One region of the Pseudoxanthomonas sp. JC1303 genome, then DNA from elsewhere that is predicted to be linked to it. Evidence: predicted binding sites of a transcription regulator. Region 1 holds the regulator's gene; the other holds the start of a gene.
What was found. The regulator FliA, encoded in region 1, starts transcription of late flagellar genes. The targets are predictions, from matches to a motif close to TAAAGTTTNNCNNNCNNNGGCCGATAA.
Positions count from the first base shown of each region.

Region 2: ACORQU_RS03435 (methyl-accepting chemotaxis protein) is a predicted target of FliA. The motif match lies at 7,733-7,759, and genes of this name have one in related genera.

Region 1 covers NZ_CP185958.1:4,079,644-4,091,295, forward strand. Annotated here, with positions in the region: gene flhA (flagellar biosynthesis protein FlhA) at 1-1,033, shown strand, start outside; gene flhF (flagellar biosynthesis GTPase FlhF) at 1,204-2,877, shown strand; gene ACORQU_RS18220 (MinD/ParA family ATP-binding protein) at 2,864-3,748, shown strand; gene ACORQU_RS18225 (RNA polymerase sigma factor FliA) at 3,745-4,494, shown strand; gene cheY (chemotaxis response regulator CheY) at 4,513-4,905, shown strand; gene ACORQU_RS18235 (protein phosphatase CheZ) at 4,905-5,513, shown strand; gene ACORQU_RS18240 (chemotaxis protein CheA) at 5,517-7,130, shown strand; gene ACORQU_RS18245 (flagellar motor protein) at 7,260-8,000, shown strand; gene motD (flagellar motor protein MotD) at 8,010-8,945, shown strand; gene ACORQU_RS18255 (ParA family protein) at 8,945-9,727, shown strand; gene ACORQU_RS18260 (chemotaxis protein CheW) at 9,724-10,983, shown strand; gene ACORQU_RS18265 (STAS domain-containing protein) at 11,206-11,514, shown strand; gene ACORQU_RS18270 (response regulator) at 11,511-11,652, shown strand, end outside.
Region 2 covers NZ_CP185958.1:754,258-765,909, reverse strand. Annotated here, with positions in the region: gene ACORQU_RS03475 (helix-turn-helix transcriptional regulator) at 1-639, opposite strand, end outside; gene ACORQU_RS03470 (DUF4097 family beta strand repeat-containing protein) at 736-1,626, opposite strand; gene ACORQU_RS03465 (hypothetical protein) at 1,641-2,132, opposite strand; gene ACORQU_RS03460 (RNA polymerase sigma factor) at 2,129-2,713, opposite strand; gene ACORQU_RS03455 (methyl-accepting chemotaxis protein) at 2,869-4,710, shown strand; gene ACORQU_RS03450 (hypothetical protein) at 5,048-5,269, shown strand; gene ACORQU_RS03445 (DUF3597 domain-containing protein) at 5,349-5,777, opposite strand; gene ACORQU_RS03440 (GGDEF domain-containing protein) at 5,991-7,610, opposite strand; gene ACORQU_RS03435 (methyl-accepting chemotaxis protein) at 7,797-9,986, shown strand; gene ACORQU_RS03430 (NADPH-dependent FMN reductase) at 10,063-10,653, opposite strand; gene ACORQU_RS03425 (thiamine pyrophosphate-dependent enzyme) at 11,037-11,652, shown strand, end outside.

The DNA of each region.
Region 1 (11,652 bases):
CAGCGCCGAGCTGAGCTGGGACGAGCTGCGCCCGATCGATCCGTTGAGCCTGGAGGTCGGTTACCGGCTGATCCCGCTGGTGGACAAGGCCCAGGGCGGCGAACTGATGGCCCGGATCAAGGGCGTGCGCCGCAAGCTGACCCAGGACATCGGGTTCCTGATCCCGCCGGTGCACATCCGCGACAACCTGGAACTGCAGGCCAGCGCCTACCGCCTGCTGGTCCATGGCGTGCCGGTGGCCACCGCCGACATCCACCCTGATCGTGAGCTGGCCCTGGACCCGGGTGGCGCCCTGGCCAAGATCGACGGCATCCCCGGCAAGGACCCGGCCTTCGGCCTGGACGCGATCTGGATCCAGCCGCACCAGCGCGCCTACGCCGAGACCATGGGCTACACCGTGGTCGACCCGGCCACCGTCATCGCCACCCACCTGTCCCACCTGGTCCGCGAGCACGCCCCCGAGCTGCTCGGCCACGAGGAAGTCCAGCAATTGCTGGCCACCCTGGCCAAGAGCGCGCCCAAGCTGGTCGAGGACCTCACCCCCAAGGCGCTGCCGCTGTCGGTGGTGGTGCGCGTGCTGCAGAACCTGTTGATCGAGAAGATCCCGGTGCGCCAGCTGCGCAAGATCGTCGAGGCCCTGGTCGAGCATGCCCCGCAGAGTCAGGAACCCGGCGCGCTGACCGCCGCGGTGCGCAACTCCCTGGGCCGCTTCATCGTCCAGGAAATCGCCGGCATGTCGCCGGAACTACCGGTCTTCACCCTGGCCCCGCAATTGGAACGCGTCTTGCAGGATTCCACCCAAGGCAACGGCGCTGCGCTGGAGCCCGGATTGGCAGAGCGCTTGCATCAGAGCCTGGCCGACTGCGTGACCAAGCAGGAAGCCCGCAACGAGCCGGCGGTGGTGCTGGTCCCGGGCCAGGTCCGGGCCGCCCTGGCCCGGCTGGTCCGGCACAGCGTCCCGGCGCTCTCGGTCCTGTCCTACAGCGAAGTACCAGAAGACAAACGTTTGAAATTGGTGGGGACGATCAGCTGATTGACGATCTCCCCGTGCAACTGAAAACCGGCGCCGCCACCCGGCCCGGCACGTGGAGACGACAAGACGATGACATCGGCGACGCCCTCAGCCCCCAGATCGACGCACCCTGATCACGCACCGCGCTCCACCCCGCTCCACTTCCCTTCCACCCATTCCGGTTTCCGCTCATGAAGATCAAGCGCTTCGTAGCTCCCGACATGCGCAACGCCTTGCGCATGGTCCGCGAAGAACATGGCCCTGACGCGGTGATCCTCTCCAATCGCCGCACCGAGGAAGGCATCGAGATCGTGGCCGCCAGCAACTACGACGAGGCCCTGGTCCAGCGTGCCCTGGACGCGGTGCGGCCGGAGCCGGCCAGCGCCCCGATGCCCGCCCCGACTGCGCCGGTGCCGCCGCAGGTGAGCTACTCGGCAGCCAACCCGGCCCCGCGCGTGCCCGCCGAGGCGGCCCCCAACTCGGCCATGGCCATGATGGCGGCCATCACCGAGCGTCGCCTGGGCGGCCAGCCCCGCGAGCAGGCCGCGCCGGCCCCCGCACCGACGGCCACCGTGGCTTCCCGCCCGGCCCGCCCCGCCGCGCCGGCCCCGGCCCCGGCTCCGCGTGTTGCCCAAGCCGAAGTCGAGGCGCCGGCCGTCCCGGTGCGCGCGCCCGCCGCGCCGCGCCCGTTCGCCGAATACATGCAGCCGGTCCAGCCCCAGGAGCTGGCCGCCGCCGCGCCGGCCCCGGCCGTGGCCGCCTTCCCGCGCGATCCGGTCACCGCCCCGCCGGTGGCACCCGCCGTCCCGGCCCCCGCGCCGATCCAGGCAGCGCCCGCGGTCCAGGCCGAGCCGGCGATCATGGCCGCTGCGCCGGTCGCCACTGCCGCCCCGGCACCGGTGGCCGCCGCTCCTGTAGCCGCCCTTCCGGCCGCGCCGGTGTTCCCCAAGCCGCAGGATGACGCCCAACTCAGCCAACTCCGCGACGAGCTGGCCCTGATGCGCCAGATGATCGAGCGTGAGATGAACCGCCTCACCGACGAGCGCCTGCGCGGGTCGCCCGTGCGCGCCCAGGCCCTGGAGCTGATGGACGATTACGGCTTCGATGCCGGCCTGATCCGGGATGTGGTCATGCAGATCCCGGCCGACCTGGAGCTGCACCGCGGCCGCGGCATGATGCTGGGCCTGTTGTCCCAGCGCCTGCCCATCGCCCACGGCGACCCGCTGGAAGAAGGCGGCGTGATCGCCCTGGTCGGCCCGACCGGCGCCGGCAAGACCACCACCATCGCCAAGCTGGCCTCGCGCTTCCTGCAGACCCATGCCGCCCGCGACATCGCCCTGGTCACCACCGACACCATCCGCGTCGGCGGCCGCGAACAACTGCACAGCTACGGCCGCCAGCTGGGCATCGCGGTGCACGAGGCCGACAGCGACGCCTCCCTGCAGCAGCTGCTGGTGCGCCTGGCCGACTACAAGCTGGTGCTGATCGACACCGCCGGCCTGGGCCAGCGCGACCGCGCCCTGGCCGCCCAGCTGAACTGGCTGCGCGCCTCGCGCACGGTCCGCTCGCTGCTGGTGCTGCCGGCCAATGCCCACTTTTCGGACCTGGACGAGGTGGTGCGCCGCTTCGCCGGGGCCGCCCCGCAGGGCGTGATCCTGACCAAGCTCGACGAGACCGGACGCTTTGGCAGCGCCCTGTCGGTGGTCGTGGATCACCGCCTCCCCATCACCTGGGTGACCGATGGACAGCACGTGCCGGACGACCTGCACCGCGCCAATGCCCCCAGCCTGGTTTTGCGCCTTGAAGATTTGCGGCGCGATGCCGATAAGCCCTGTATCCCGGAGCAGACCCATGCAGTCGCGTGACTACGCCAAGCTGACCAACGCCTTCCCCCTGTCGGCGACCCGACCCGAGCCGCTGGGCCCGGTGCGGACCATCGCCGTGACCGGTGGCAAGGGTGGTGTCGGCAAGACCAACCTGTCGGTCAACCTGTCCATGGCCCTTGCGGACATGGGCAAGCGGACCCTGTTGCTCGACGCCGACCTGGGTCTGGCCAACGTCGACGTGTTGCTGGGCCTGACGCCCCGCTACACGCTGGCCGACTTGGTCGCCGGCCGCTGCACCCTGGAAGAGTCGATCATCGACATGCCCAATGGGCTGATGGTGGTTCCGGCCGCCTCCGGCCGCCGGCACATGGCCGAGCTGGCCCCGGGCCAGCACGTCGGGCTGATCAACGTCTTCTCCGAGCTGGAGCGCGACCTGGATGTCATGGTGATCGACACCGCCGCGGGCATCACCGACAGCGTGCTGACCTTCTGTCAGGCCGCCCAGGATGCGGTGGTGGTGGTCTGTGACGAGCCGGCCTCGATCACCGACGCCTACGCCCTGATCAAGGTCCTCTCGCGCGAGCGCGGCGTGGACCGGGTGCAGATCGTGGCCAACATGGTCCGCGACCCCAACGAAGGCCGCCTGCTGTACGACAAGCTCGGCCGGGTCTGCGAGAAGTTCCTGGGCGACGTGTCACTCAACTATCTGGGCTGCGTGCCCCAGGACGACTGGCTGCGCCTGTCGGTGCAGCGCCAGCAGCCGGTGGTCAAGGCTTATCCGGCCAGCCCGTCGGCCCAGGCCATTGCCGAAATCGCCCGCCGCACCGCCCGCTGGCAGGCCCCGACCGCCCCGCGCGGCAACGTGGAGTTCTTCGTCGAGCGGATGATCCGCCCGGGGGTGGCCGCATGAGCGCCCTGGCCCAGTACCGCGCCGTCCAGCGCAACAACGACAACGACTACATCACCCAGCACGCCGACCTGGTGCGCCGCATCGCCCACCACCTGGCCGCGCGCCTGCCGGCCAGCGTGGAAATCGACGACCTGATCCAGGCCGGGATGATCGGCCTGCTGGAGGCCTCGCGCAGCTACGACGCCGACCAGGGCGCCTCGTTCGAGACCTACGCCTCGATCCGCATCCGCGGTTCGATGATCGACGAGATCCGCCGCGGCGACTGGGTGCCGCGCTCGGTGCATCGCCGCGCCCGCGACGCGGCCGCCGCGATCCGCAAGATCGAGCAGGCCACCGGCCGCGCCGCCGCCCCCAACGAGGTGGCCGCGGCGATGGACATGCCGCTGCCGGACTACATGCGCCTGATGGAAGACGCCTCACGCGGGCACGTGCTCAGCCTGGAGTCGCGCATCGAGGACCAGGGTGAGCTGGATACCGTCGCCAAGGGCGGCCCCAATCCGCAGCAGATGCTCGAACGGCAGGAATTCGGCCGCGAGCTGGGCAAGGCCATCGCGCAGCTGCCCGAACGCGAACAGCTGGTGCTCTCGCTCTATTACGAGCAGGAGTTGAACCTGAAGGAAATCGGTGCCGTACTGGGGGTGAGCGAATCGCGCGTCTGCCAGATCCACGGCCAGGCCACCGTGCGCCTGCGCGGTCGCCTCAAGGCATTCGAAATGGCCGATTCCGGCCTCGAAGACGAAGATTAAAGAACCTAGGAGTCAGCGGTGAACAAGAACATGCGGATTTTGATCGTGGACGATTTCTCGACGATGCGACGTATCGTCAAGAATCTGCTCGGCGATCTGGGCTTCACCAACACCGCCGAAGCCGAAGACGGCAACAGCGCCCTGGCGGCGCTGCGGGCATCGCCGTTCGATTTCGTGGTCACCGACTGGAACATGCCCGGCATGACCGGCATCGACCTGCTGCGCAACATCCGCGCCGATGACAAGTTCAAGCACCTGCCGGTGCTGATGGTCACCGCCGAGGCCAAGCGCGAGCAGATCATCGAGGCGGCCCAGGCCGGAGTCAGCGGCTACATCATCAAGCCGTTCACCGCCCAGACCCTGGAAGAAAAGCTGGGCAAGATCTTCGAACGCCTGGGAGCGGCCGCCTGATGAACGCCACGACCGAGCGCGGCGCGCTCATCGAGAGCCTGCAGCGGGCCCTGGACGCGCTGGAAAGCGGCGACGAGGGCGCCTGGCGGGTGGAGATCGACACCCTGGCCGCCTGGCGCACCAAGCCGATGATGCAGGGGCTGAGCCGGCTGGCACGCGACCTGGGCCAGGCCCTGGGCGACCTGCCCACCGTGCCGAGCGAAGCCGGCGAGCTGGACGATGCCTGCTCGCGCCTGGACCACGTGGTGGCCATGACCGAACAGGCCAGCCACCGCACCCTGGACCTGGCCGAGGAATGCCGCACCCTGGCCGACCAGCTGCGCGCCGGCGGCCTGAACGCCGACCAGGGCGAAATCCTGGACCGCATCCGCCACAACCTCACCGAGATGGCCCTGGCCCAGAGCTTCCAGGACCTGACCGGACAGATCATCCGCCGCGTGGCCGGCATCGTGCGCCGTGTGCATGAAGGCTTCGGCGCGCTGGGCCTGCCTCCCAAGGAGGGATCGCCGGTGGCCAATGGCCTGGCGGGCCCTGCCCTGGCCGGCCTGGACAAGCACGGCGTGTCCCAGCACGACGCCGATGACCTGCTCTCCAACCTCGGGTTGTAAGCCATGAGCGCCGTTCCCGACGACATCGCTGCCGACTTCATCATCGAGGCCCAGGAAATCCTGGAGCGCTTGGGCGAGCAGCTCGTCGCGCTGGAACAGGCGCCCGGTGATTCGGAGCAGCTCAACGCCGTGTTCCGCGGCTTCCACACGCTCAAGGGCGGCGCCGGGTTCCTGGCGATCCACCCGATGGTCGAGCTGTGCCACGCCGCCGAGGAAACCCTGGGCATGGCGCGCGCCGGCCAGACCACGCTGCAGGCGCGCCACTTCGACGCCGCCCAGCAGTCGCTGGACTACCTGAAGGACATGCTGGACGCCTTTTCCGGCGGACAGCCGCTCACGCCGGCCCCGCCGGCGCTGATCGCGCAGTTCGCGGCCGGCGACGTCCCGGCCACCACGCCCAGCAAACCCACGCCCGTGGCGGCGCCGGCGCCTGCCGCGCCCAAGGCCCAGGCCGCGGCGGCCAAACCGGCCGAAGCCGAGCACACCGTCCGCGTGGACACCAAGCGCCTGGATGCCATCGTCAACTTGATCGGCGAACTGGTCCTGGCGCGCAATCGCCTCAAGACCCTGCGCATCCGGCTCAAGGACGAAGAACTGGATCGCGCCGTCAGCGGCCTGGACGTGGCCACCGCGCGTCTGCAGACCGCGGTGATGCGCACCCGCATGCAGCCGGTCGGCAAGGTGTTCTCGCGCTTCCCCAAGGTGGCGCGCGATGTCGCCCGCACCCTGGAGAAGGAAGTCGAACTGGAACTGGTCGGCGCCGACACCGAGCTGGATCGCAACCTGGTCGAGGCCCTGGCCGATCCACTGGTCCATCTGGTGCGCAACTCCATCGACCATGGCGTCGAGGCGCCCGCCCTGCGCGAGGCCTCGGGCAAGCCGCGCAGCGGCCACGTGCGCCTGTCGGCCCAGCAGGAAGGCGACTACGTCAGCATCGAGGTGCAGGACGACGGCGCCGGCATCGACCCTGAGCGCCTGCGCGCCAAGGCCCGCGAAAAGGGCCTGATCGACCCGGAAGCCGCCGCGCGCCTGAGCACCGAGGAATGCCTGCACCTGATCTTCCTGCCGGGCTTCTCGACCAAGACCGAGATCACCGACATTTCCGGACGCGGCGTTGGCATGGACGTGGTCCAGTCCCGCATCCGCGAGCTCAGCGGCCAGATCACCATCCAGTCCGAACTGGGCCGCGGCAGCCGCTTCCTGATCCGCGTGCCGCTGACCCTGGCGATCCTGCCCACCCTGCTGGTCCAGGCTGGCGCGGACGTCTATGCCCTGCCGCTGGCCCGCGTGGTCGAGGTGCTGCACGCGCCGCAGTCCTCGCTGGGCTGGTTCGACGGCCGCGCGGTGCTTGACCGCCGCTCGCACACCCTGCCGCTGGTGGACCTGCGCCAGTGGCTGGGCCTGGATGCCCCAAGCTGCCCGCTGCTGACCGTGGTGGTACTGCAGGCTGGCGAATCCCGCGTCGGCCTGGTCGTCGACCAGGTCCGCGGCCGCGAGGAAGTGGTCATCAAGCCGCTGCCGCGTTCCCTGCGAGGCCTGCCCGGCTACGCCGGTGCCACCCTCATCGGCGACGGCCGCCTGGCCCTGATCCTGGACGTGGACGGCCTGCGGGGCTGATCCAAGGCGTGCATGACCCTGCCAGCGGCGCATGCCGCAGGCGGGCGCGCGTCATTTTTCCGGCATCGCCACGTCCACACCGGCCGCGCGCCGTATCAAGTCAGCGCGCATGGTGCCGATACCGTCTGCATGGATAAGCTCAGTCTCACCGGCCTGCTGCTGGCGATCGCGTCGCTGGTGGGGGGAAGCATTCTCAAGGGTGCGGGAATCGCCGCGCTCTGGTCGCCGGCGGCCTTTGTCATCGTGATCGTCGGGACCGTGGCGGCCATCCTGGTGCATACCCCGCCGGCGGTGTTCCGGCGGGCCTTCAAGATCGCCCGCTGGGTGATCCAGCCGCCGGCCAACAACCGCGACGCACTGCTCGGCCAGATCGTGGAGTGGAGCAACACCGCGCGCCGCAGCGGCCTGCTGGGCCTGGAAGACCAGGTCGGCGGCCAGGCCGATCCGTTCGTGCGCAAGGGCCTGCAGATGCTGGTGGACGGGGTCGAGCCCGAGGCCATCCGGCACATGCTGGAGATCGACCTGGAGGGACAGGAGCATTGCGATCTGGCCGCCGCCAAGGTCTTCGAGGGCATGGGCATCTATGCGCCCACGCTGGGCATCATCGGCGCGGTGCTGGGCCTGATCGCGGTCATGAAGAACCTGGCCGACCCCAGCATGCTCGGCCACGGCATCGCCGCCGCCTTCACCGCGACGATCTACGGCATCGCCTCGGCCAACCTGCTGTTCCTGCCGATGGCCAACAAGCTCAAGAGCGTGATCCAGCACAGCAGCGGCGAGCGGGAAATGCTCATCGAGGGGCTGATCGCCATCGCCCAGGGCGAGAACCCGCGCAACATCGAGGCCAAATTGGCCGGGTTCTTGCATTAGGTCCTGCATATGGCCCGCAAGCGCTCCCATGAAGAACACGCCAACCACGAGGCATGGGCCATCCCCTATGCCGACCTGATGACGTTGCTGCTGGCCTTCTTCGTGGTCATGTATGCCCTGTCCACGGTCAACGAGGCCAAGTACCGGGTCATGGCCGATGCCATGCGCACCGCGTTCGGCGGCCAGCCGCACACCATGGCCCCGGTGCAGGTGGGCGACCAGGCGCTACAGGGATCCGGCGGCGAGCGCCCCACGCCGATCAAGTCCAGCCCGCCACTCTCCGTGCCTGATCCCAATCGCCTGTCCAGCAGCCGTACCACGCCGGTGTCCCTGCGCGACAGCAGCCAGATGGATCGCGCCCAGCGCCAGCTCGATGCGGTGGCCAGCCAGCTCAGCCACGCCCTGTCGCCACTGATCAATAAGAAGCTCATCACCGTGCGCCGCTCGGAGCTGTGGATCGAAGTGGAGATCAACAGCGACATCCTGTTCGGCGCCGGCTCGGCCACGCTGGGCCACGACGCGCGCCAGACCCTTGACGCATTGGCCGCGGTCCTCAGCGACGCGCCCAACGGCGTGCGCGTGGAGGGCTATACCGACAACACCCCCATCGCCACGGCTCAGTTCCCCTCCAACTGGGAATTGTCGGCCGCCCGCGCGGCCACGGTGGTGCACCTATTCGCCGACCAGGGCGTGGACCCGGCGCGCCTGTCGATGATCGGCTATGGCCAGTTCCGCCCGCGCGCGGACAACGCCACCCCCGCCGGCCGCAACGCCAACCGCCGCGTGTTGCTGGTGATCCTGGCCGATGGCGGTGCCTCGGTGCAGGATCCGGCGCCCCAGCCGGTCCTGGCGACCGGCGCGCCGGCCACCCCTACCCCCGTCGACGCCGCACCCGCATCCCGGGCGCCGGCCGTCGTCCCTGCTGCAATTGAAGGAGTGAACTGATGCGCATCTGGGCCATTGCCAACCAGAAGGGCGGCGTCGGCAAGACCACGACCACCCTCGCGCTCGGGCGCGGTTTGGCCCTTCAGGGCCAGCGCGTGCTGCTGATCGACCTGGATCCGCACGCCTCACTGACGCGGGCCTTCGACATTCCGCTCGACCCACCGCCGGCCGGCGTGGTGGAACTGTTCGGCACCCCGCCGGCGGACCTGGCCACGCTCGCGCATCACAGCGAGATCGAGCACCTGGACTACGTATGCGGGCAGACTGCCCTGGCCACGCTGGAGCGCCGCAGCGCCAACCAGCCTGGCCTGGGCCTGGCCCTGCAGCAGGCGCTGACCCGTCACGCCGGCCAGCACGACTACGTGCTGCTGGACTGCCCCCCCACCCTGGGGCTGCTGATGATCAATGCGCTGGCCGCCGCCGACCGGGTGATCATCCCCACCCAGGCCGAGCCCCTGGCCCTGCACGGCCTGACCAGCATGGTGCGCACCGTGGACATGGTGGAGCGCTCGCGCCGCCGGCCCCTGCCCCAGTCGATCCTGCCGACATTGTTCGACCGCCGCACCCGTGCCGGCCACGACACCCTGCGCCAGATGCAGGACACCTACGGCGAGCGGGTCTGGACCGAGGCCGTCCCGGTCGATACCCGTATCTGCAACGTCAGGTCCCTGACCGTGCCGGTGGTCTCCAACGCCCAGCCCAGCCGTGGCCAGGCCGCCTACGAACGCGCCCTTGCCTGGCTGCTGGCCAGCAGCGCGGTGGCCATGGAGGAAGCGGCATGAGCACGCCAGGCGTCATCGACGACTATCTGGAAGGCCTGCTGCACGACCTGGCCGCGCCGCAGACGCCGGCGCCTGTCGCGGCGGTCCCCTCACCCGCACCCGCACCGGTCGATCCGTTGCCCAAAGACGTGGCCGCCTCGGTCCTGGCCGAGGCCGAGGCCGAAGCCGATCCGGCCCTGGCCGCGATCATGGCCACGCCCGCCACAACGATGCCGACCGGCCCCTCGTCCGAGGACATCGCCGCCTCGGTCCTGGCCGAGGCCGAAACCGATCCGGCGCTGGCCGCGATCATGGCCGCGCCCGCCGCACGGGTGCCGACCGGTCCTTCGCCCGAAGACATCGCCGCCTCCATCCTGGCCGAGGCCGAATCCGATCCGGCCCTGGCCGCGATGATGGCCGCGCCCGCCGCGCGGGCGCCGACCGGTCCTTCGCCCGAAGACATCGCCGCCTCGATCCTGGCCGAAGCCGAATCCGATCCAGCCCTGGCCGCGATCATGGCCGCGCCCGCCGCGCGGGCACCGGCCGGCCCCTCGGCGGACGACATCGCCGCCTCGATCCTGGCCGAAGCCGAGTCCGATCCGGCGCTGGCCGCGATCATGGCTGCGCCCGCCGCATCGGCGCCGGCCGGCCCCTCGGCGGACGACATTGCCGCCTCGATCCTGGCCGAAGCCGAATCCGATCCGGCGCTGGCCGCGATCATGGCCGCACCGGCCGCCCGTGCGACGCCTCCCCAGCCCCAGGCGGCGCATGCCAACGTGCCGTCCAACCTGCAATCCTTCCTGCCGCCCTCCCAGCCGCTGGAAAGCGCCAACACCCAGCACCGCCGCGCCCGCGACCGCAGCTCGCGCTGGCTGCGCCTGCGCTGCGGCAGCCAGGCCTATGCGCTGGAACTGCTGAAGGTGCAGGAGGTCGTCCTGCCCGCGCCGCTGCTGGCCCTACGCGGCACGGGTCCCTCGGTGCTGGGCATCATGAACCTGCGCGGCCAGGTGGTCCCGGTCATCGACCTGGGGCTGCACCTGGGCGCCAGCCCGATCGAAAGCGACGCGCAGACGCGCATCGTGGTGCTGGAGGAAAACGGCGAGACCCTGGGCCTGCGTGTGTCGGCCGTGGAAGATGTCACCAGCCTCACCGAGAACCAGATCGAGCCGCCGGACAACGCGCGCATCTGCCGAATTTCCAACCACCTGTTCCGCGGCGTCGCGCGCCTGGCTCAGCGCCCCATGATCCTGCTCGACGCCGAACGCCTGCTGCACTGAGCGCCTCCCGGCGCGCCCGCGCGACCCGCGCCGACCCCACGGCGGCGTCACTGCGCGCCACCGAGCAAGCCGCGTGCGTGCCAATAAGCAACCCCGACGCCTGCGCCCCCCCATTCAGCGAGCGTCGATCTTTGAACCGGCCCGGCCGGCGGACGAATCCGACGCTAAAGGTTCTTCCAATCCGGCCGCTACAGCGTGAGAACCATTTCGTGCGGAGCAACGATGAGCACAGTCCAACTCGGTGAGGATCTCGGCATCGAGACCAGTGCCGACCTCAAACAGATGCTGGCACCGCTCCTGTCCCAGGATGCGGCGGTGAACCTGGGCGCCGGCGATGTCCGTCGCATCCACACCGCTTCGGTCCAGGTGCTGTGCGCCTTCTTCGATGCCCGCCGCAAGGAAGGCCGGCCCACGGCTTTCGAAACCTGTAACGACACGCTCCGCGACGCGGCGCGACTGCTGGGGGTCAGCGACACGCTCGGCCTGCCGGCCACCCCCGACAAACTGGAATCTGTGGAGAACGCGGCATGAGCGCACGCATCTTGGTAGTGGACGATTCGGCGTCGATGCGCCAGATGGTCAGCTTTGCACTGACCTCGGCCGGCTTTGCCGTCGAAGAGGCCGAAGACGGCGCGGTGGCGCTGGGCCGGGCCAAGGGCTCGCGCTTCA
Region 2 (11,652 bases), 1.0 Mb from region 1:
GGTTGCCCACAGCCGGGCGAAGTCCGCGCTGCCGCGCAGCAGTTCGTCGATCAGCGGCTGCGCGCGTTCGGTCGCGCCGGCTCGGGTGATGTCCGCGCGGAAGGTCTCCACCACAAAGCGCGCCACGCTTTCCCAGTCGCGCTGCGCATTGCGCACCCGCCCATCCAGGAACATCAGGCGCAGGATGTTGCGCTGCTCGGGCGGCAAGCGGCCGTAGTCGGTGAGCACGACGGCGGCCGGACGGTTCCAGGCGGCCACATCCCAGGTCAGGGTCTTGAGCAGGGCCGGGTTGGGCGCCAGGGCGTCCAACACCCGCTGCAGGCGCGGGCTGATCGCCTCGTGCGAGGGGTAGCGCGGGCCGGGGCGCTGGCCGAGGCCGAGCAGGAACAGATGCTCGCGCTCGACATCGGTCAGCAGCAGGGCTTGGGCCAGGCGTTCGAGCACCTCGGCCGAGGGGGCCCCGCCACGTCCCTGCTCCAGCCAGGTGTACCAGGTCGGACTGATGCTGGCGCGCTGGGCGACCTCTTCGCGGCGCAGGCCGGGCGTGCGCCGACGGGCCGAGGCAAAGCCCAGCGCGGCCGGGTCCAGGCGCGCGCGGCGGTCTTTCAGGTATTGGCCGAGGCGGGGATCGTTGGCCATGGCGGGTGTCCTGGCTGCATCGCGTTACTAGGATGGGACGCAGCTTTTACCACGATGGGCCTGGCCGGCCGTGCAGGCCCTGGAATGCGCGGTGGCTTACTCCAGGCGCAGCTCGGCATCGCCAGAGAAGGTCTCCAGGGTGACCTCGCCCTCGCCACTGCCGTAGCGGGCGTCCAGCGAACTCCCGGGGCCATGGCGCGGGCGTTCGATCGTGGCATCGGGCGCGCGCAGCGTGCCGCTGAAGCTCTCGGCGGTGACGTGCGCGGAGACCGCGCGCGGCAGCACCACCAGCAGGCCACCGCTGACGCTGGACAGCGACAGCTTGCCGTTGCGCGCCAGCGCCGTGGACACCCGGGTGTCGCCACTGACGCTGTTGGTCGACAGGTCGCGCAAGGCCTGGTCCTTCACCGCCACGCGGATGCTGCCGGAGACGGTCTCGGCCTCGACCTTGCCGTCCAGGCGCCCGCGCAGGTCGACCCCGCCGCTCACCGTGTTGATGCTGACCTCCGGGCTGTTGGCGGTCACGGTGACATCGCCGCTGACGCTCTCCACCGACAGCGTTCCGGGCGCGGCGGCCACGGTGACCTGGCCGCTGACACTCTCGATGGACAGGCTGTCGGGGGCCACGCCGGACACGTCCACATCGGCCGAGACCGCGTGCAGATCCAGCGAGGCGCGCAGCGGCACCATCAGCAGCAGGTCGCTGGGCTCGCTGGACTTTCCACCCCAGCCGCCATTGCGCGGATAGCGCACCTTGATCTCCAGGCTGCCACGGTCGCCGTCGATCTCCAGCTTCTCCACCCCCTCGCCCAGGGAGCCGCGGATCTGCACTTCCGGCCGGTCCCAGGCGCGGACCTGGATGCGGCCCTTGACGTTCTGCACCTCGACCTTGCCGCGCGGATCCAGGGGGCGGGTCTGGTCGATGGGCGTGGACGCCTGTGCGGCGGTGGCGAGGAGAAACAGCAGGGACAGGGCGATCGGGCGCATGGGTCGGGTCTCTTTCAGCTCAGGGCCGCGCGGCGGGTCAGTGCCAGGCGACGGTCGTAGGTGTAGCGCAGGGTCTGCAGCAGTTGCGGCGAGCGTGGGTCGCGGTCGATGGCGTGCAGGATCTGGTCGGCGCTGCGGTCCAGCTCCTGCACGGTCGGGGCCAGCGCCAGCGGCATGTCCACGCCCTGCATGCGGGCCAGGGCGACCTGGTAGTCGCGGGTCATGCGCACGGCTTCGGCGCGCAGCGGCATATGCGATGGCGCGGCGGGCGCCGGGGCATCCAGCACGGCCTTCATGCGCACGCCGACCAGCGCCACCAGGGCGACCGAGGCGGCCAGGGCCAGGGGTTGCCAGCGCCGGCGCCAGCGGTGGGCCCGGCGCGGCGCGGGTGCGGCCGCTTCGGCCTCCAGGCGCGCAGCGATGCCCGGCCACAGGTCGCGCCCGGGTTCGATGTCCTGGCGCAGGCCGCGCAGGGCGAAGCGCAGGTCGTTGTCGTCGGTGTTCATGCGTGTGCCTCCAAACGGGTCCGCAACAGCTGGCGGGCGCGATGCAGTTGGGCCTTTGAGCTGCCCACCGCCATGCCCAACTGGGCGGAAATCTCTTCGTGTTTCCAGCCTTCCACATCGTGCAGGACCAGCACCGCGCGTGCACGCGGCGGCAGGGTGGCCACCGCGCGCTCCAGGTCCATGCGCAGCGCAGGTCCCTGCGCGCGTGGGTCGACCATGACCGCATCGTCGTGGTCGGCTTCCTCTTCCCAGCGCGGTCCGCCGCGGCGGCTGCGCAGTTCCATCAGCGCGGTGTTGACCGCCAGCCGGTGCAGCCAGGTCGACAGCGCGCTCTCGAACCGGAACTCCGGCAGCGCCCGCCAGGCCCGCACGAAGGTTTCCTGGGTCAGGTCCTCGGCGCGCGCGCCATGCCCGCCCACCAAGCGTACGATCACCCCGTGCACGCGGCCGGCATGCCGCCGGTAGAGCTGCTCGAAGGCCTGGGTGTCGCCACGCGCGGCGGCGCGCGCCTGCGGCGCATCCACGTCCTCCTGGGCAATGTCGGGTACGTCCATGGGAATCGTGGCGGCCGTGGTCAGCATGCCCAGTGTGATGCAGCGATTGGCCAAAGGGTTTAAAACGGCCTTCGCGCGGCCTGTTCGCCAGCCCGCGGCGCCCCCCGGGGCCGGCCTGTCGCGCCAGGCTCAACCCGGGGCCACCGCGGCCGATAGTGCTCCAAGGATGTAGGGAGAAGCTCATGTCGTCGTCTCCGCCGCCGGCGCAGTCCGCCGGAACCACGCTCGATACCCTGCCGGAGGTGCCGGTGGCCCTGCTTCGGCTCTCGGCCGAGGGCCTGATCACCGCCGGCAACCGCATGGCCCTGGATGTGCTGGGCTGCAGCGCCGAGCAACTGGCCGGCGCGCCGGCCGCGCAGCTGTGGGGGCTCGACCCGGCCGTGCTGGGCACCGAGGGGGTGTGGGTCGCGCCAGGCGATGACCCCGCGCGCCGGGTGCGCTACCAGCGCGAGGCCCAGGCCGGCGGCTGGCTGCTGTCGTTGCCGCATGTGGAAACCGCTGCCCTGCTGCGCGATGCGCGCGCACTGTCCACCACCACCACTGCCACGCCGATGGCGGTCTCCACCCCGATGCAGCCGCTGGTGCAGCGCCTGGCCCAGGCCGCCGGCGATCGCCAGCTGCTGCTGCAGGCCGGGCAGGCGCTGGCGGCCTGCGAGCTGACCCCGCCGACGATGCCCACCGACGTGGAAGGCGAGGTCGGCGGCAAGCTGCGCGCGGGCTTCGGCAACCTGGCCGAGGCGATCCGCCAGGCCGTGGCGCTGTCGGTCCAGATTGCCAGCCAGGTCCCGCACCTGGTGGCCGAGAACGACGAACTCGCACGTCAGACGCAGGCGCAGGGCGAGGCCCTGGAAGAGGTCATGGAGGCGACCCGCCGCCTGACCGAGCGCCTGCAGGGCGTGGGCGAGGAACTGCGCCAGGTCATGGACGTGGCCGCCAGTGCCGATGAACGCGCACGCCAGGGTCGGGAGGCCGCCAGTGGGCTCAACGCGGCCATGCTGGAGGTCGAACGCCGCGCGGCGCGTGCCAGCGAGGTGATCGAGGTCATCGACTCGGTCGCCTTCCAGACCAACATCCTGTCCATCAATGCCAGCATCGAGGCGGCCCACGCGGGCCCGGCCGGCAAGGGCTTTGCCGTGGTGGCCGGAGAGATCCGGCGCCTGGCCGAACGTGCAGCCAGCGGCGCGCGCGACGTGCGGGTGATCATCGATGAGACCAGCGCCGCGGTGGGCGAGGGTGCCCAGTCCGCCCGCCGGACCGAGGAGGTGCTGGAAGGGATCGGCGCATTGATGGGGCGGGCCAGCGGGGCGATGGCCACCGTGGCCGAACGGCTGGGCGCACAGGGGGGCGAGATCCGGGCGATCGAATCCTCGGTCGATGCGGTGGTCGCACTGGGCCGCTCCAACCTGGAGCACGCCGAGCAGGTCGCCCGCCGCAGCGAGGCGCTGGGGGCTGGCACCGAGACCTTGCGCGACTGCGTGGGCCTGTTCCGCCTGCCCGAGGATCCGATGCGCGAGCCGCGTCATGCCACGGTGCGCGCCCTGGCCGAGGAGGCCGCGCGCAGGATCGGCATGGCCCTGCAGCAGGCGCTGGACCAGCACCGGATCGAGCCGGCCGCACTGTTCGGCCGTGATTACACGCCCATCCCGGGGACCTCGCCGGAAAAGTACACCAGCGGCTTCGACCGGCTGTGCGACCAGGTGCTACCGGCCTTCCAGGAGCCGGTGCTCGACGCCCAGCCGTGGATCGTTTTCGCCATCTGCGCCAATCCGGACGGCTATGTGCCCACCCACAACCTGCGCTTCACCCAGCCGCTGACCGGGGACCCGGCGGTCGATCTGGTCGGCAACCGCACCAAGCGCATCTTCACCGACCGAGTCGGTCGCAGCGTGGGCGCGCATACCGACCCCTATCGCCTGCAGGTCTATCGCCGCGACACCGGGCAGATCATGTTCGACCTGTCGGTGCCGGTGATGGTCGGCCGCCGCCACTGGGGCGGCTTCCGCGTGGGCTATACGCTGGAGTGAAAAGGGGCCGCGCGGCGTTGCCGCGTGTCGCACCGGCCGACATGCCCGCGCCTTGACCCGCCACCGGACAGGGAACGTCCAGGGGGCTGCTCGACGTCCTCCTGCGCGCCGCCGACGGGGTCGCGGCGGTCGTCGGCGACTGCCGTACTGCCCGCCAGGTGATGCTGGCTGTGGCGCGCATGCTGTGCCCCAGCCGCGCTGGAGCCCTTCGTCCAGGGTGTGAGACACGGTGAGGAGACCTCCAGCGGCCACTGGCGCTGAGCCGGACGGTCTTACGCCGGGCCTGGCGCCGATGGCGTAGGCTTGCGTTTCCTTCGGCTCCCGGGAATCTCCCCCCATGCGGACCCTGACGACGTTGCTGCTCTGGTGCCTGCTGGCCGTGCTGTGCTGGCCGCTGGCGCTCCTGGCCCTGGTGGCCTGGCCGTTCGTGTGGCTGCTATCGCTGCCGTTCCGCTTGGTCGGGGTGACCTTCGGCGCGGTCTTCGCGCTGCTGCGGGCCGCGCTGCTGCTGCCAGCCAGGCTGCTCGGCGGCGGCCACCGGCTGGCCAGCGCGAGCTGATCGCGCTGGCCGCCTCGGGCGGCCAGCGCAACGCGCCCCGTTCCGCCCGACGCTGATCGCGGCGGGCGGCGGGCGGGCGTCAGTCCTTCAGTTCGGCGGGGACCTTGCCGCCGTTCTCGGCCAACTTGCGCATGACCGCCTTATGCAGGGCGATGTTCTGCTCGGCGCTGCCATGGGCGCCGGCGCGCACGTCCAGTTCCTCGGCCAACTGCTTGCGCGCCTCCAGGCTGGAATCCAGGTCCAGCAGCTTGAGCAGGTCGACGATGGAATGCTTCCAGTCGCTCTTGCCGCCCTTGGCCGCGGCCATGTCGGTGAGCACGGCTTCCACATCCACCGGCGCGGCGGCAGCGGCCGGGGCCGGGTTGCGTGCCGGCGGGGCGATGTCGGCGGTGGCCTCGGAACCATCGACGATGGTCACCTGCGGGCCGGGCGCGGCAGCCGGCGTCGCCGGCGCGGCCGGCTGGGCATGGCCAAAGATCTTGTTGACGATGTTGGAGAACAGGCTCATCTCGGGTCTCGCTTGAGGGGACAGGGGCGCCGACCTTAACGCGCAGCAGTGCCAGCGCGGATGAAACGGCGGTGAGTGTCCGCTTCAGCCGGCCACCGTCGGCACGGCTGGCCGTGTCGACGCCCGCCTGTCCCGACATCGTGTGGCCCAAGGCGCGGTGTCCGCTGCCACGCGGCCGAGTCTTTCATCGCCACCTGCGCGCAGGTCTGGCGCTCAGTCGGCGCTCAGGACGCGGTTCTTGCCGGCCTTCTTGGCCTCGTACATGGCGCGGTCGGCACGCTTGAGCAGCACGTCCTGGGCCTCGTCCGGTTTGCGCAGAGCCACGCCGGCGCTGAAGGTGACGAACACGCGCATGTCCTCGTGCAGGAACGAATGCTGGGCCAGCGCGCGCTGCAGGCGGGTGACCGCGGCGCTGCCCTCGAAGATGGTTGCGTCCGGCAGCAGCAGCACGAATTCCTCGCCGCCGAAGCGGGCGATGGCGTCGGTGGCGCGCAGGGTGGCGCGGGCGATCTCCACGACGTGACGCAGGGCCGCATCGCCGCCGGCATGGCCGTGGGTCTCGTTGAGCTTGCGGAAATCGTCCAGGTCCAGCATCGCCACGCACAGCGGGGCGCTGCTGCGCTGGGTACGCGCCACTTCGCGCTCGAACAGTTCCTCGAAGCCGCGCCGATTGAGCGCGCCGGTCAGCTGGTCCTCGCGCACCAGCCCGGCCACGTCCTTGAGCTCCTGCTCCAGTGCCTGGATGCGCGCTTCGGCGGCTTGTACCTGCTGTTGGGCGTTGAGCAGCACATCGCGTGCCGAAGCCGCTTCTGCCTGCATGCCGGCGGTATCGTCCAGCACCTCCTGCAACAGGCGGTTGAGCTCGGCGATGCTGTTGGCGTCGCCGATGGCCTGGGTATAGCCAGCGACGCGGTCGTGGTATTCGCCGGTGCTGGTGGCCATGCCGCCCAGGCGGTCGACGAAGGACACCATCATCTCGCGCATGGCCTGCTTGGACTCGGCGATGCCCTGCTTGAGCAGGCCCTGCTTGTAGATGACCTCGCGCAGCGTGCCGCGCGCCTGCTCGATGGCCGGGGCGTCCATCGGCCCGGCGATCAGCTGGCGGACCATGCCGATCTGGCCTTGCAGCCAGCTGCGTTCGTCGATCAGCTCGCCGACGTTCTCCAGCAACAGGTCGAACAGGCCCAGCAGCAGGTTCTGCTGCTCGTTGGCATCGTCGGCGCGCAACCCGATCTGGTGGGTGAGTTCACGCAGGCGGGTCTCCATGGCGCCCAGGTCCTGGCCCGGGCGCCAGTGGCGCAGCGCAGTGCCCAGCGACTGGGCTTCCTCGACCAGGTCCGGGGTGCGCTGGAGCAGCGTGGCCAGGGCATTGCCCAGGGCATGGCGCAGCAGGTCGCGCAGGTATTCGGCCTGGGTGCGTCCGGCGGCCAGCGGGTCGGCCACGTCGATGGTGCGGATGTACTTGTCGATCAACTGGCGCAGGGCGCGGCCATAGCCGGGCCAGTCGCCGACATCGTAGGCCACGCGCAGACGCCGGCCCATGTCGCCTAGCTCGCCATGCAGGCTGGCCATGCCGCTGGCGAAGGCATCCAGCAGTTCCTCCGGCCGATGGGCATGGGAGAACAGGCGCATGAGCGCGGCGGTGGCGGCCGCCGCATCGACTGGCGGAGCGGCAACCTCGACTGCCGAGGGCGTGCTCGCGGACACGCGTCGATGGGTGGTCGTCAGCACCGCCTTGCCGGGCTTGGCGGTGTCCTCACCGCGCTCGCCCAGCTTGGACAGGAGTCGGCGCAGCCCTCCCTTCGGCGGTGGCGGATCGGGCAGTTGAGGCATCGCGCAGGACCTGGGCGTGGAGTCGGGGAACGGACGACCCAAGCATCCGCGTCACAGCGAATATCGACCAGACGGGCGTCGGCTTGAGGGGCCGGGCTGGATGCGTGTTCAGAAAAAACTGGTCAAGGCTGTCAGCGACCCGCCGATATCGCTTATGCCAATGCTGATTGGAATCCGGAGCGCCTCATGAACCCGCTTGTCTCGTTACGTCGCCATATCGCCAACCTGCCGCTGACACGCAAGTTCGTGCTGCTCTGTGCTTTGATCACGGTCGGTGTGGTCATCCTGTCGGTCGCTGCGGCACGGTTGCAGTATCTCGACCTGGTGGCGGCCCGCAAGGCCAGCGTCAAGACGCAGGTGGACATGGGCTTGTCGGTGCTGGAGCACTACGCCAAGCGCGAGGCCAGTGGCGCGCTGACACACGCCCAGGCCCAGGAGCAGGCCAAGGCGGCGCTCGCGGACATGCGCACCAACGGCGGCGTGGACTATTTCTTCGTCGCCGACCCGCAGATGCGCATCGTCATGCATCCCAAGCGCAAGCCCGGGACCGACATGAGCGACTACAAGAGCGATGCCGGCGAGTACGTCTATCGCGACATCCAGAAGGCCGTCAGCCAGGGTGATGGCTTCAGCAACTACAGCGCGCCCAAGCCGGGCAGCAAGAAACAGTTGCCCAAGATCAGCTACGCGGCCGCCTTCCCCCAGTGGAACTGGATCGTGGCGATGGGCGTGTATGCCGAGGACATCCAGGCCGAGGCCTGGAAGTTCACCCGCACCCTGACCCTGATCGGCGCCGGCTTGATCGCCATCGTGGTCGGTCTGTGCTGGCTGATCGCCGCGGCCATCGGGACGCCGCTGCGCGCGGCCACGCGCGCCGCCGAGGCCATCGCGGCCGGCCGCTTCGATACCCAGATCAAGGTCGAGTCGCGCGACGAGGCCGGGCAGCTGATGACCAGCATGGGCCAGATGCAGCAGGTGCTGCAGCGCTTCAACGGCGAGATGCAGACCCTGACACGTCTGCAGCAGGGCGAGGACATCGCCCACCGGATGCCCGAGGACTTCCCGGGTGACTACGGGACCCTGGCCAGTGGCGTGAACCGGGTGCTGTTCGAGCATCTGGACGCGATCATCGAGGCGATGCAGATCATGGGCGAATACGGCCGCGGTGACCTGCGCCGCGACATGCGCCGCCTGCCCGGGCAGCGTGCCGCCCTGCACGAGGCGCTGGATGCGGTGAAGGGCAACCTGTCGGCGATCAACGGCGACATCGCCCGCCTGGCCGACGCGGCTGCGCGTGGCGACTTCTCGGCACGTGGCGAGCAGGCGCGCTACCAGCATGCCTTCGCCGACATGATTGGCGCGCTCAACCTGCTCATGGAGCAGGCCGATACGGGGCTGTCGGACGTGGGCCGGATCATGGGCGCGATCGCCGATGGTGACCTGTCCCAGCGCGTGGAGGCCCATTACGAAGGTGCGTTCGGCCTGTTGGCCGCGGCCGCCAACCGGACCGCCGAGCAGCTGACCACCATCGTTCAGGGCATCCAGCGCTCGGTCGAACAGATCAACACCGCCGCCGGCGAGATCGCCACCGGCAATGGTGACCTGTCGGTCCGCACCGAACAGCAGGCCGCCAACCTGGAAGAAACCGCCGCGTCCATGGAAGAGCTGACCTCCACGGTCAAGCAGAACGCCGACAGTGCACGCCAGGCCAACCAGCTGGTGCTCGGCGCGGGCGAGGTGGCCCAGACCGGCGGCCAGGTGGTCGAGGACGTGGTGACGACCATGGCGTCGATCAGCGCGGCTTCGGCCCGCATCGGCGACATCATCAGCGTGATCGACGGCATCGCCTTCCAGACCAACATCCTGGCGCTCAACGCGGCGGTGGAAGCCGCGCGCGCCGGCGAGCAGGGCCGCGGCTTCGCCGTCGTGGCCTCCGAGGTACGCTCGCTGGCCCAGCGCTCGGCCGATGCGGCCAAGGAGATCAAGACCCTGATCACCGATTCGGTGCAGGAGGTCGAGCAGGGCTCGGTGCTGGTGGCGCGCGCCGGCAGCACCATGGCCGAGGTGGTGACCTCGGTGAAGCGGGTGACCGACATCATGGCCGAGATCTCCGCGGCCAGCGCCGAACAAAGTTCGGGCATCGAGCAGGTCAGCCGCACGGTCATGCAGCTGGACGAGAGCACCCAGCAGAACGCGGCGCTGGTGGAAGAAGCCACCGCCGCAGCGCGCAGCCTGGAAGACCAGGCGGCCGAGCTGAGCCGGGCGGTGGCGGTGTTCCGCTTCGGTGGAACCAAGCCGGGCAAGGGCGCCGTCAAGCGCGCGCAGGCAGGGGCGCCCTCGTCGGCGGCACGCGGACCGCTCGCCATCCCGGCCTGACCCACCGATTGCCGGAGAGGACAAAAAAGCCCGCACCATGTGCGGGCTTTTTCTTTAGTGCATGGCCGTTTGGCCGTCAGTAAGGTGGCGGGCGGCGCTGGCGCTGGGCGCGCGCCGCCTCGGTCCACCAGCCCAGGTCATCGGCGAAGCGGACAAAGCTGCGTTCCAGCGACTGGCCTGCGGCCTCGATGGGCTGGCCCTCGGCGTCCAGGGTCTTGCCGATCGGCCCGACCGTGACCGTGCTGGAGATCACCACCATGCCCATCTCCGACAGCGTGCCGTGCCAGGCCACCGCGGCATGCGCACCGGACAGGCGCCCGGCCGAGTAGCTCACGATGCCGGCCGGGCGCCAGAACCATTCCTCCAGGAAATGGTCGGTGAGGTTCTTCAGGCCCGGCTGCTGGCCCCAGTTGTATTCGCCGGTGACGAACACGAAGCCGTCGGCCTTGCGCAGCTTCTCGGCCAGCGCTTCCATCGCCGGCGGCGCTTCGCCCTTGGGGTATTCCTTGTACATGCGGTCCAGCATCGGCAGGTCGACCGCCTTGGCATCGATCAGCTCGGCCTGGGCACCGCGCGCGTTGAGCGTGCGCACCACGTACTGGGCCAGGCGGATGCCCATGCGATCGCGGCGGTAGGAGCCGTAGAAGACCAGGATGTTGTCGGACATGACGGAAGGTTCCGAAGGCGGGACCGGCATGATCGCCGAATGTCGATGACGATGCCGCCCACGCTGCAGGCCGGTGCATGCGCGCTGCGTTGATTGCCTGGCGGCTGTTTGTGCGGGCGGCTGCGCAATCGGGAAACATGGATTGCGCAGCCACGGCGGCGCGCGTGACAGCCAGGGCATGCGTGGACACCACGCGACCGGCCTTGCAGCCGCGCATGCATCCCTGCCGTCTCCAGGGCCGAACGGAACGTGGCCGCAGACGATCTATCGGGCACCACGGCCGTGCCCCGTCCCATGTCGTTGACGGAGACGCAACATGCCATCGACGCTCGCCTCATCGCGCGATGCCTAGCATGGGAGGCCCGCGCTGGAGTTTGCATCCCATGGCCCACCCCACCGTCGCCCGCATCGTCGTGGACACCCTTGAACAGGCCGGCGTCCAGCACTGCTACGGCATCGTCGGCGACACCCTCAACCACGTCACCGACGCCATCGCCGACAGTGGCATCCAATGGGTGCATGTGCGCCACGAGGAAGCCGGTGCCTTCGCCGCCGGCGCCGAGGCGCTCATCGCCAAGCGGCTTACCGCCTGCGCTGGCTCGTGCGGGCCCGGCGGCCTGCACTTTATCAACGGCCTGTTCGAGGCCAACCGCAACCGCGCCCCGGTGGTGCTGATCGCCAGCCAGATCGTCACCGCAGAACTGGGCATGGAGTTTCCGCAGGAAGTGGATTTCGCCGCGGTCTATAAAAGCTGCAGCGTGTTCTGCGAGCAGGTGCACAGCGCTGAGCAGGCTCATCGCGTGGTCGCGCTGGCCTGCCAGGCGGCAATCAGCCGGCGCGGCGTGGCGGTGGTGATCCTGCCGTCGGACATCTCCACGATGGAGGTCAAGCATGACGTGCCGTTCGGCGTGCACTTCACCGCGCCGGTGTTGCGCCCATCCGACGCCGAGCTGCAGGAGCTGGCCGACAAACTCAATACCGGTGGCAAGGTGGCCATCT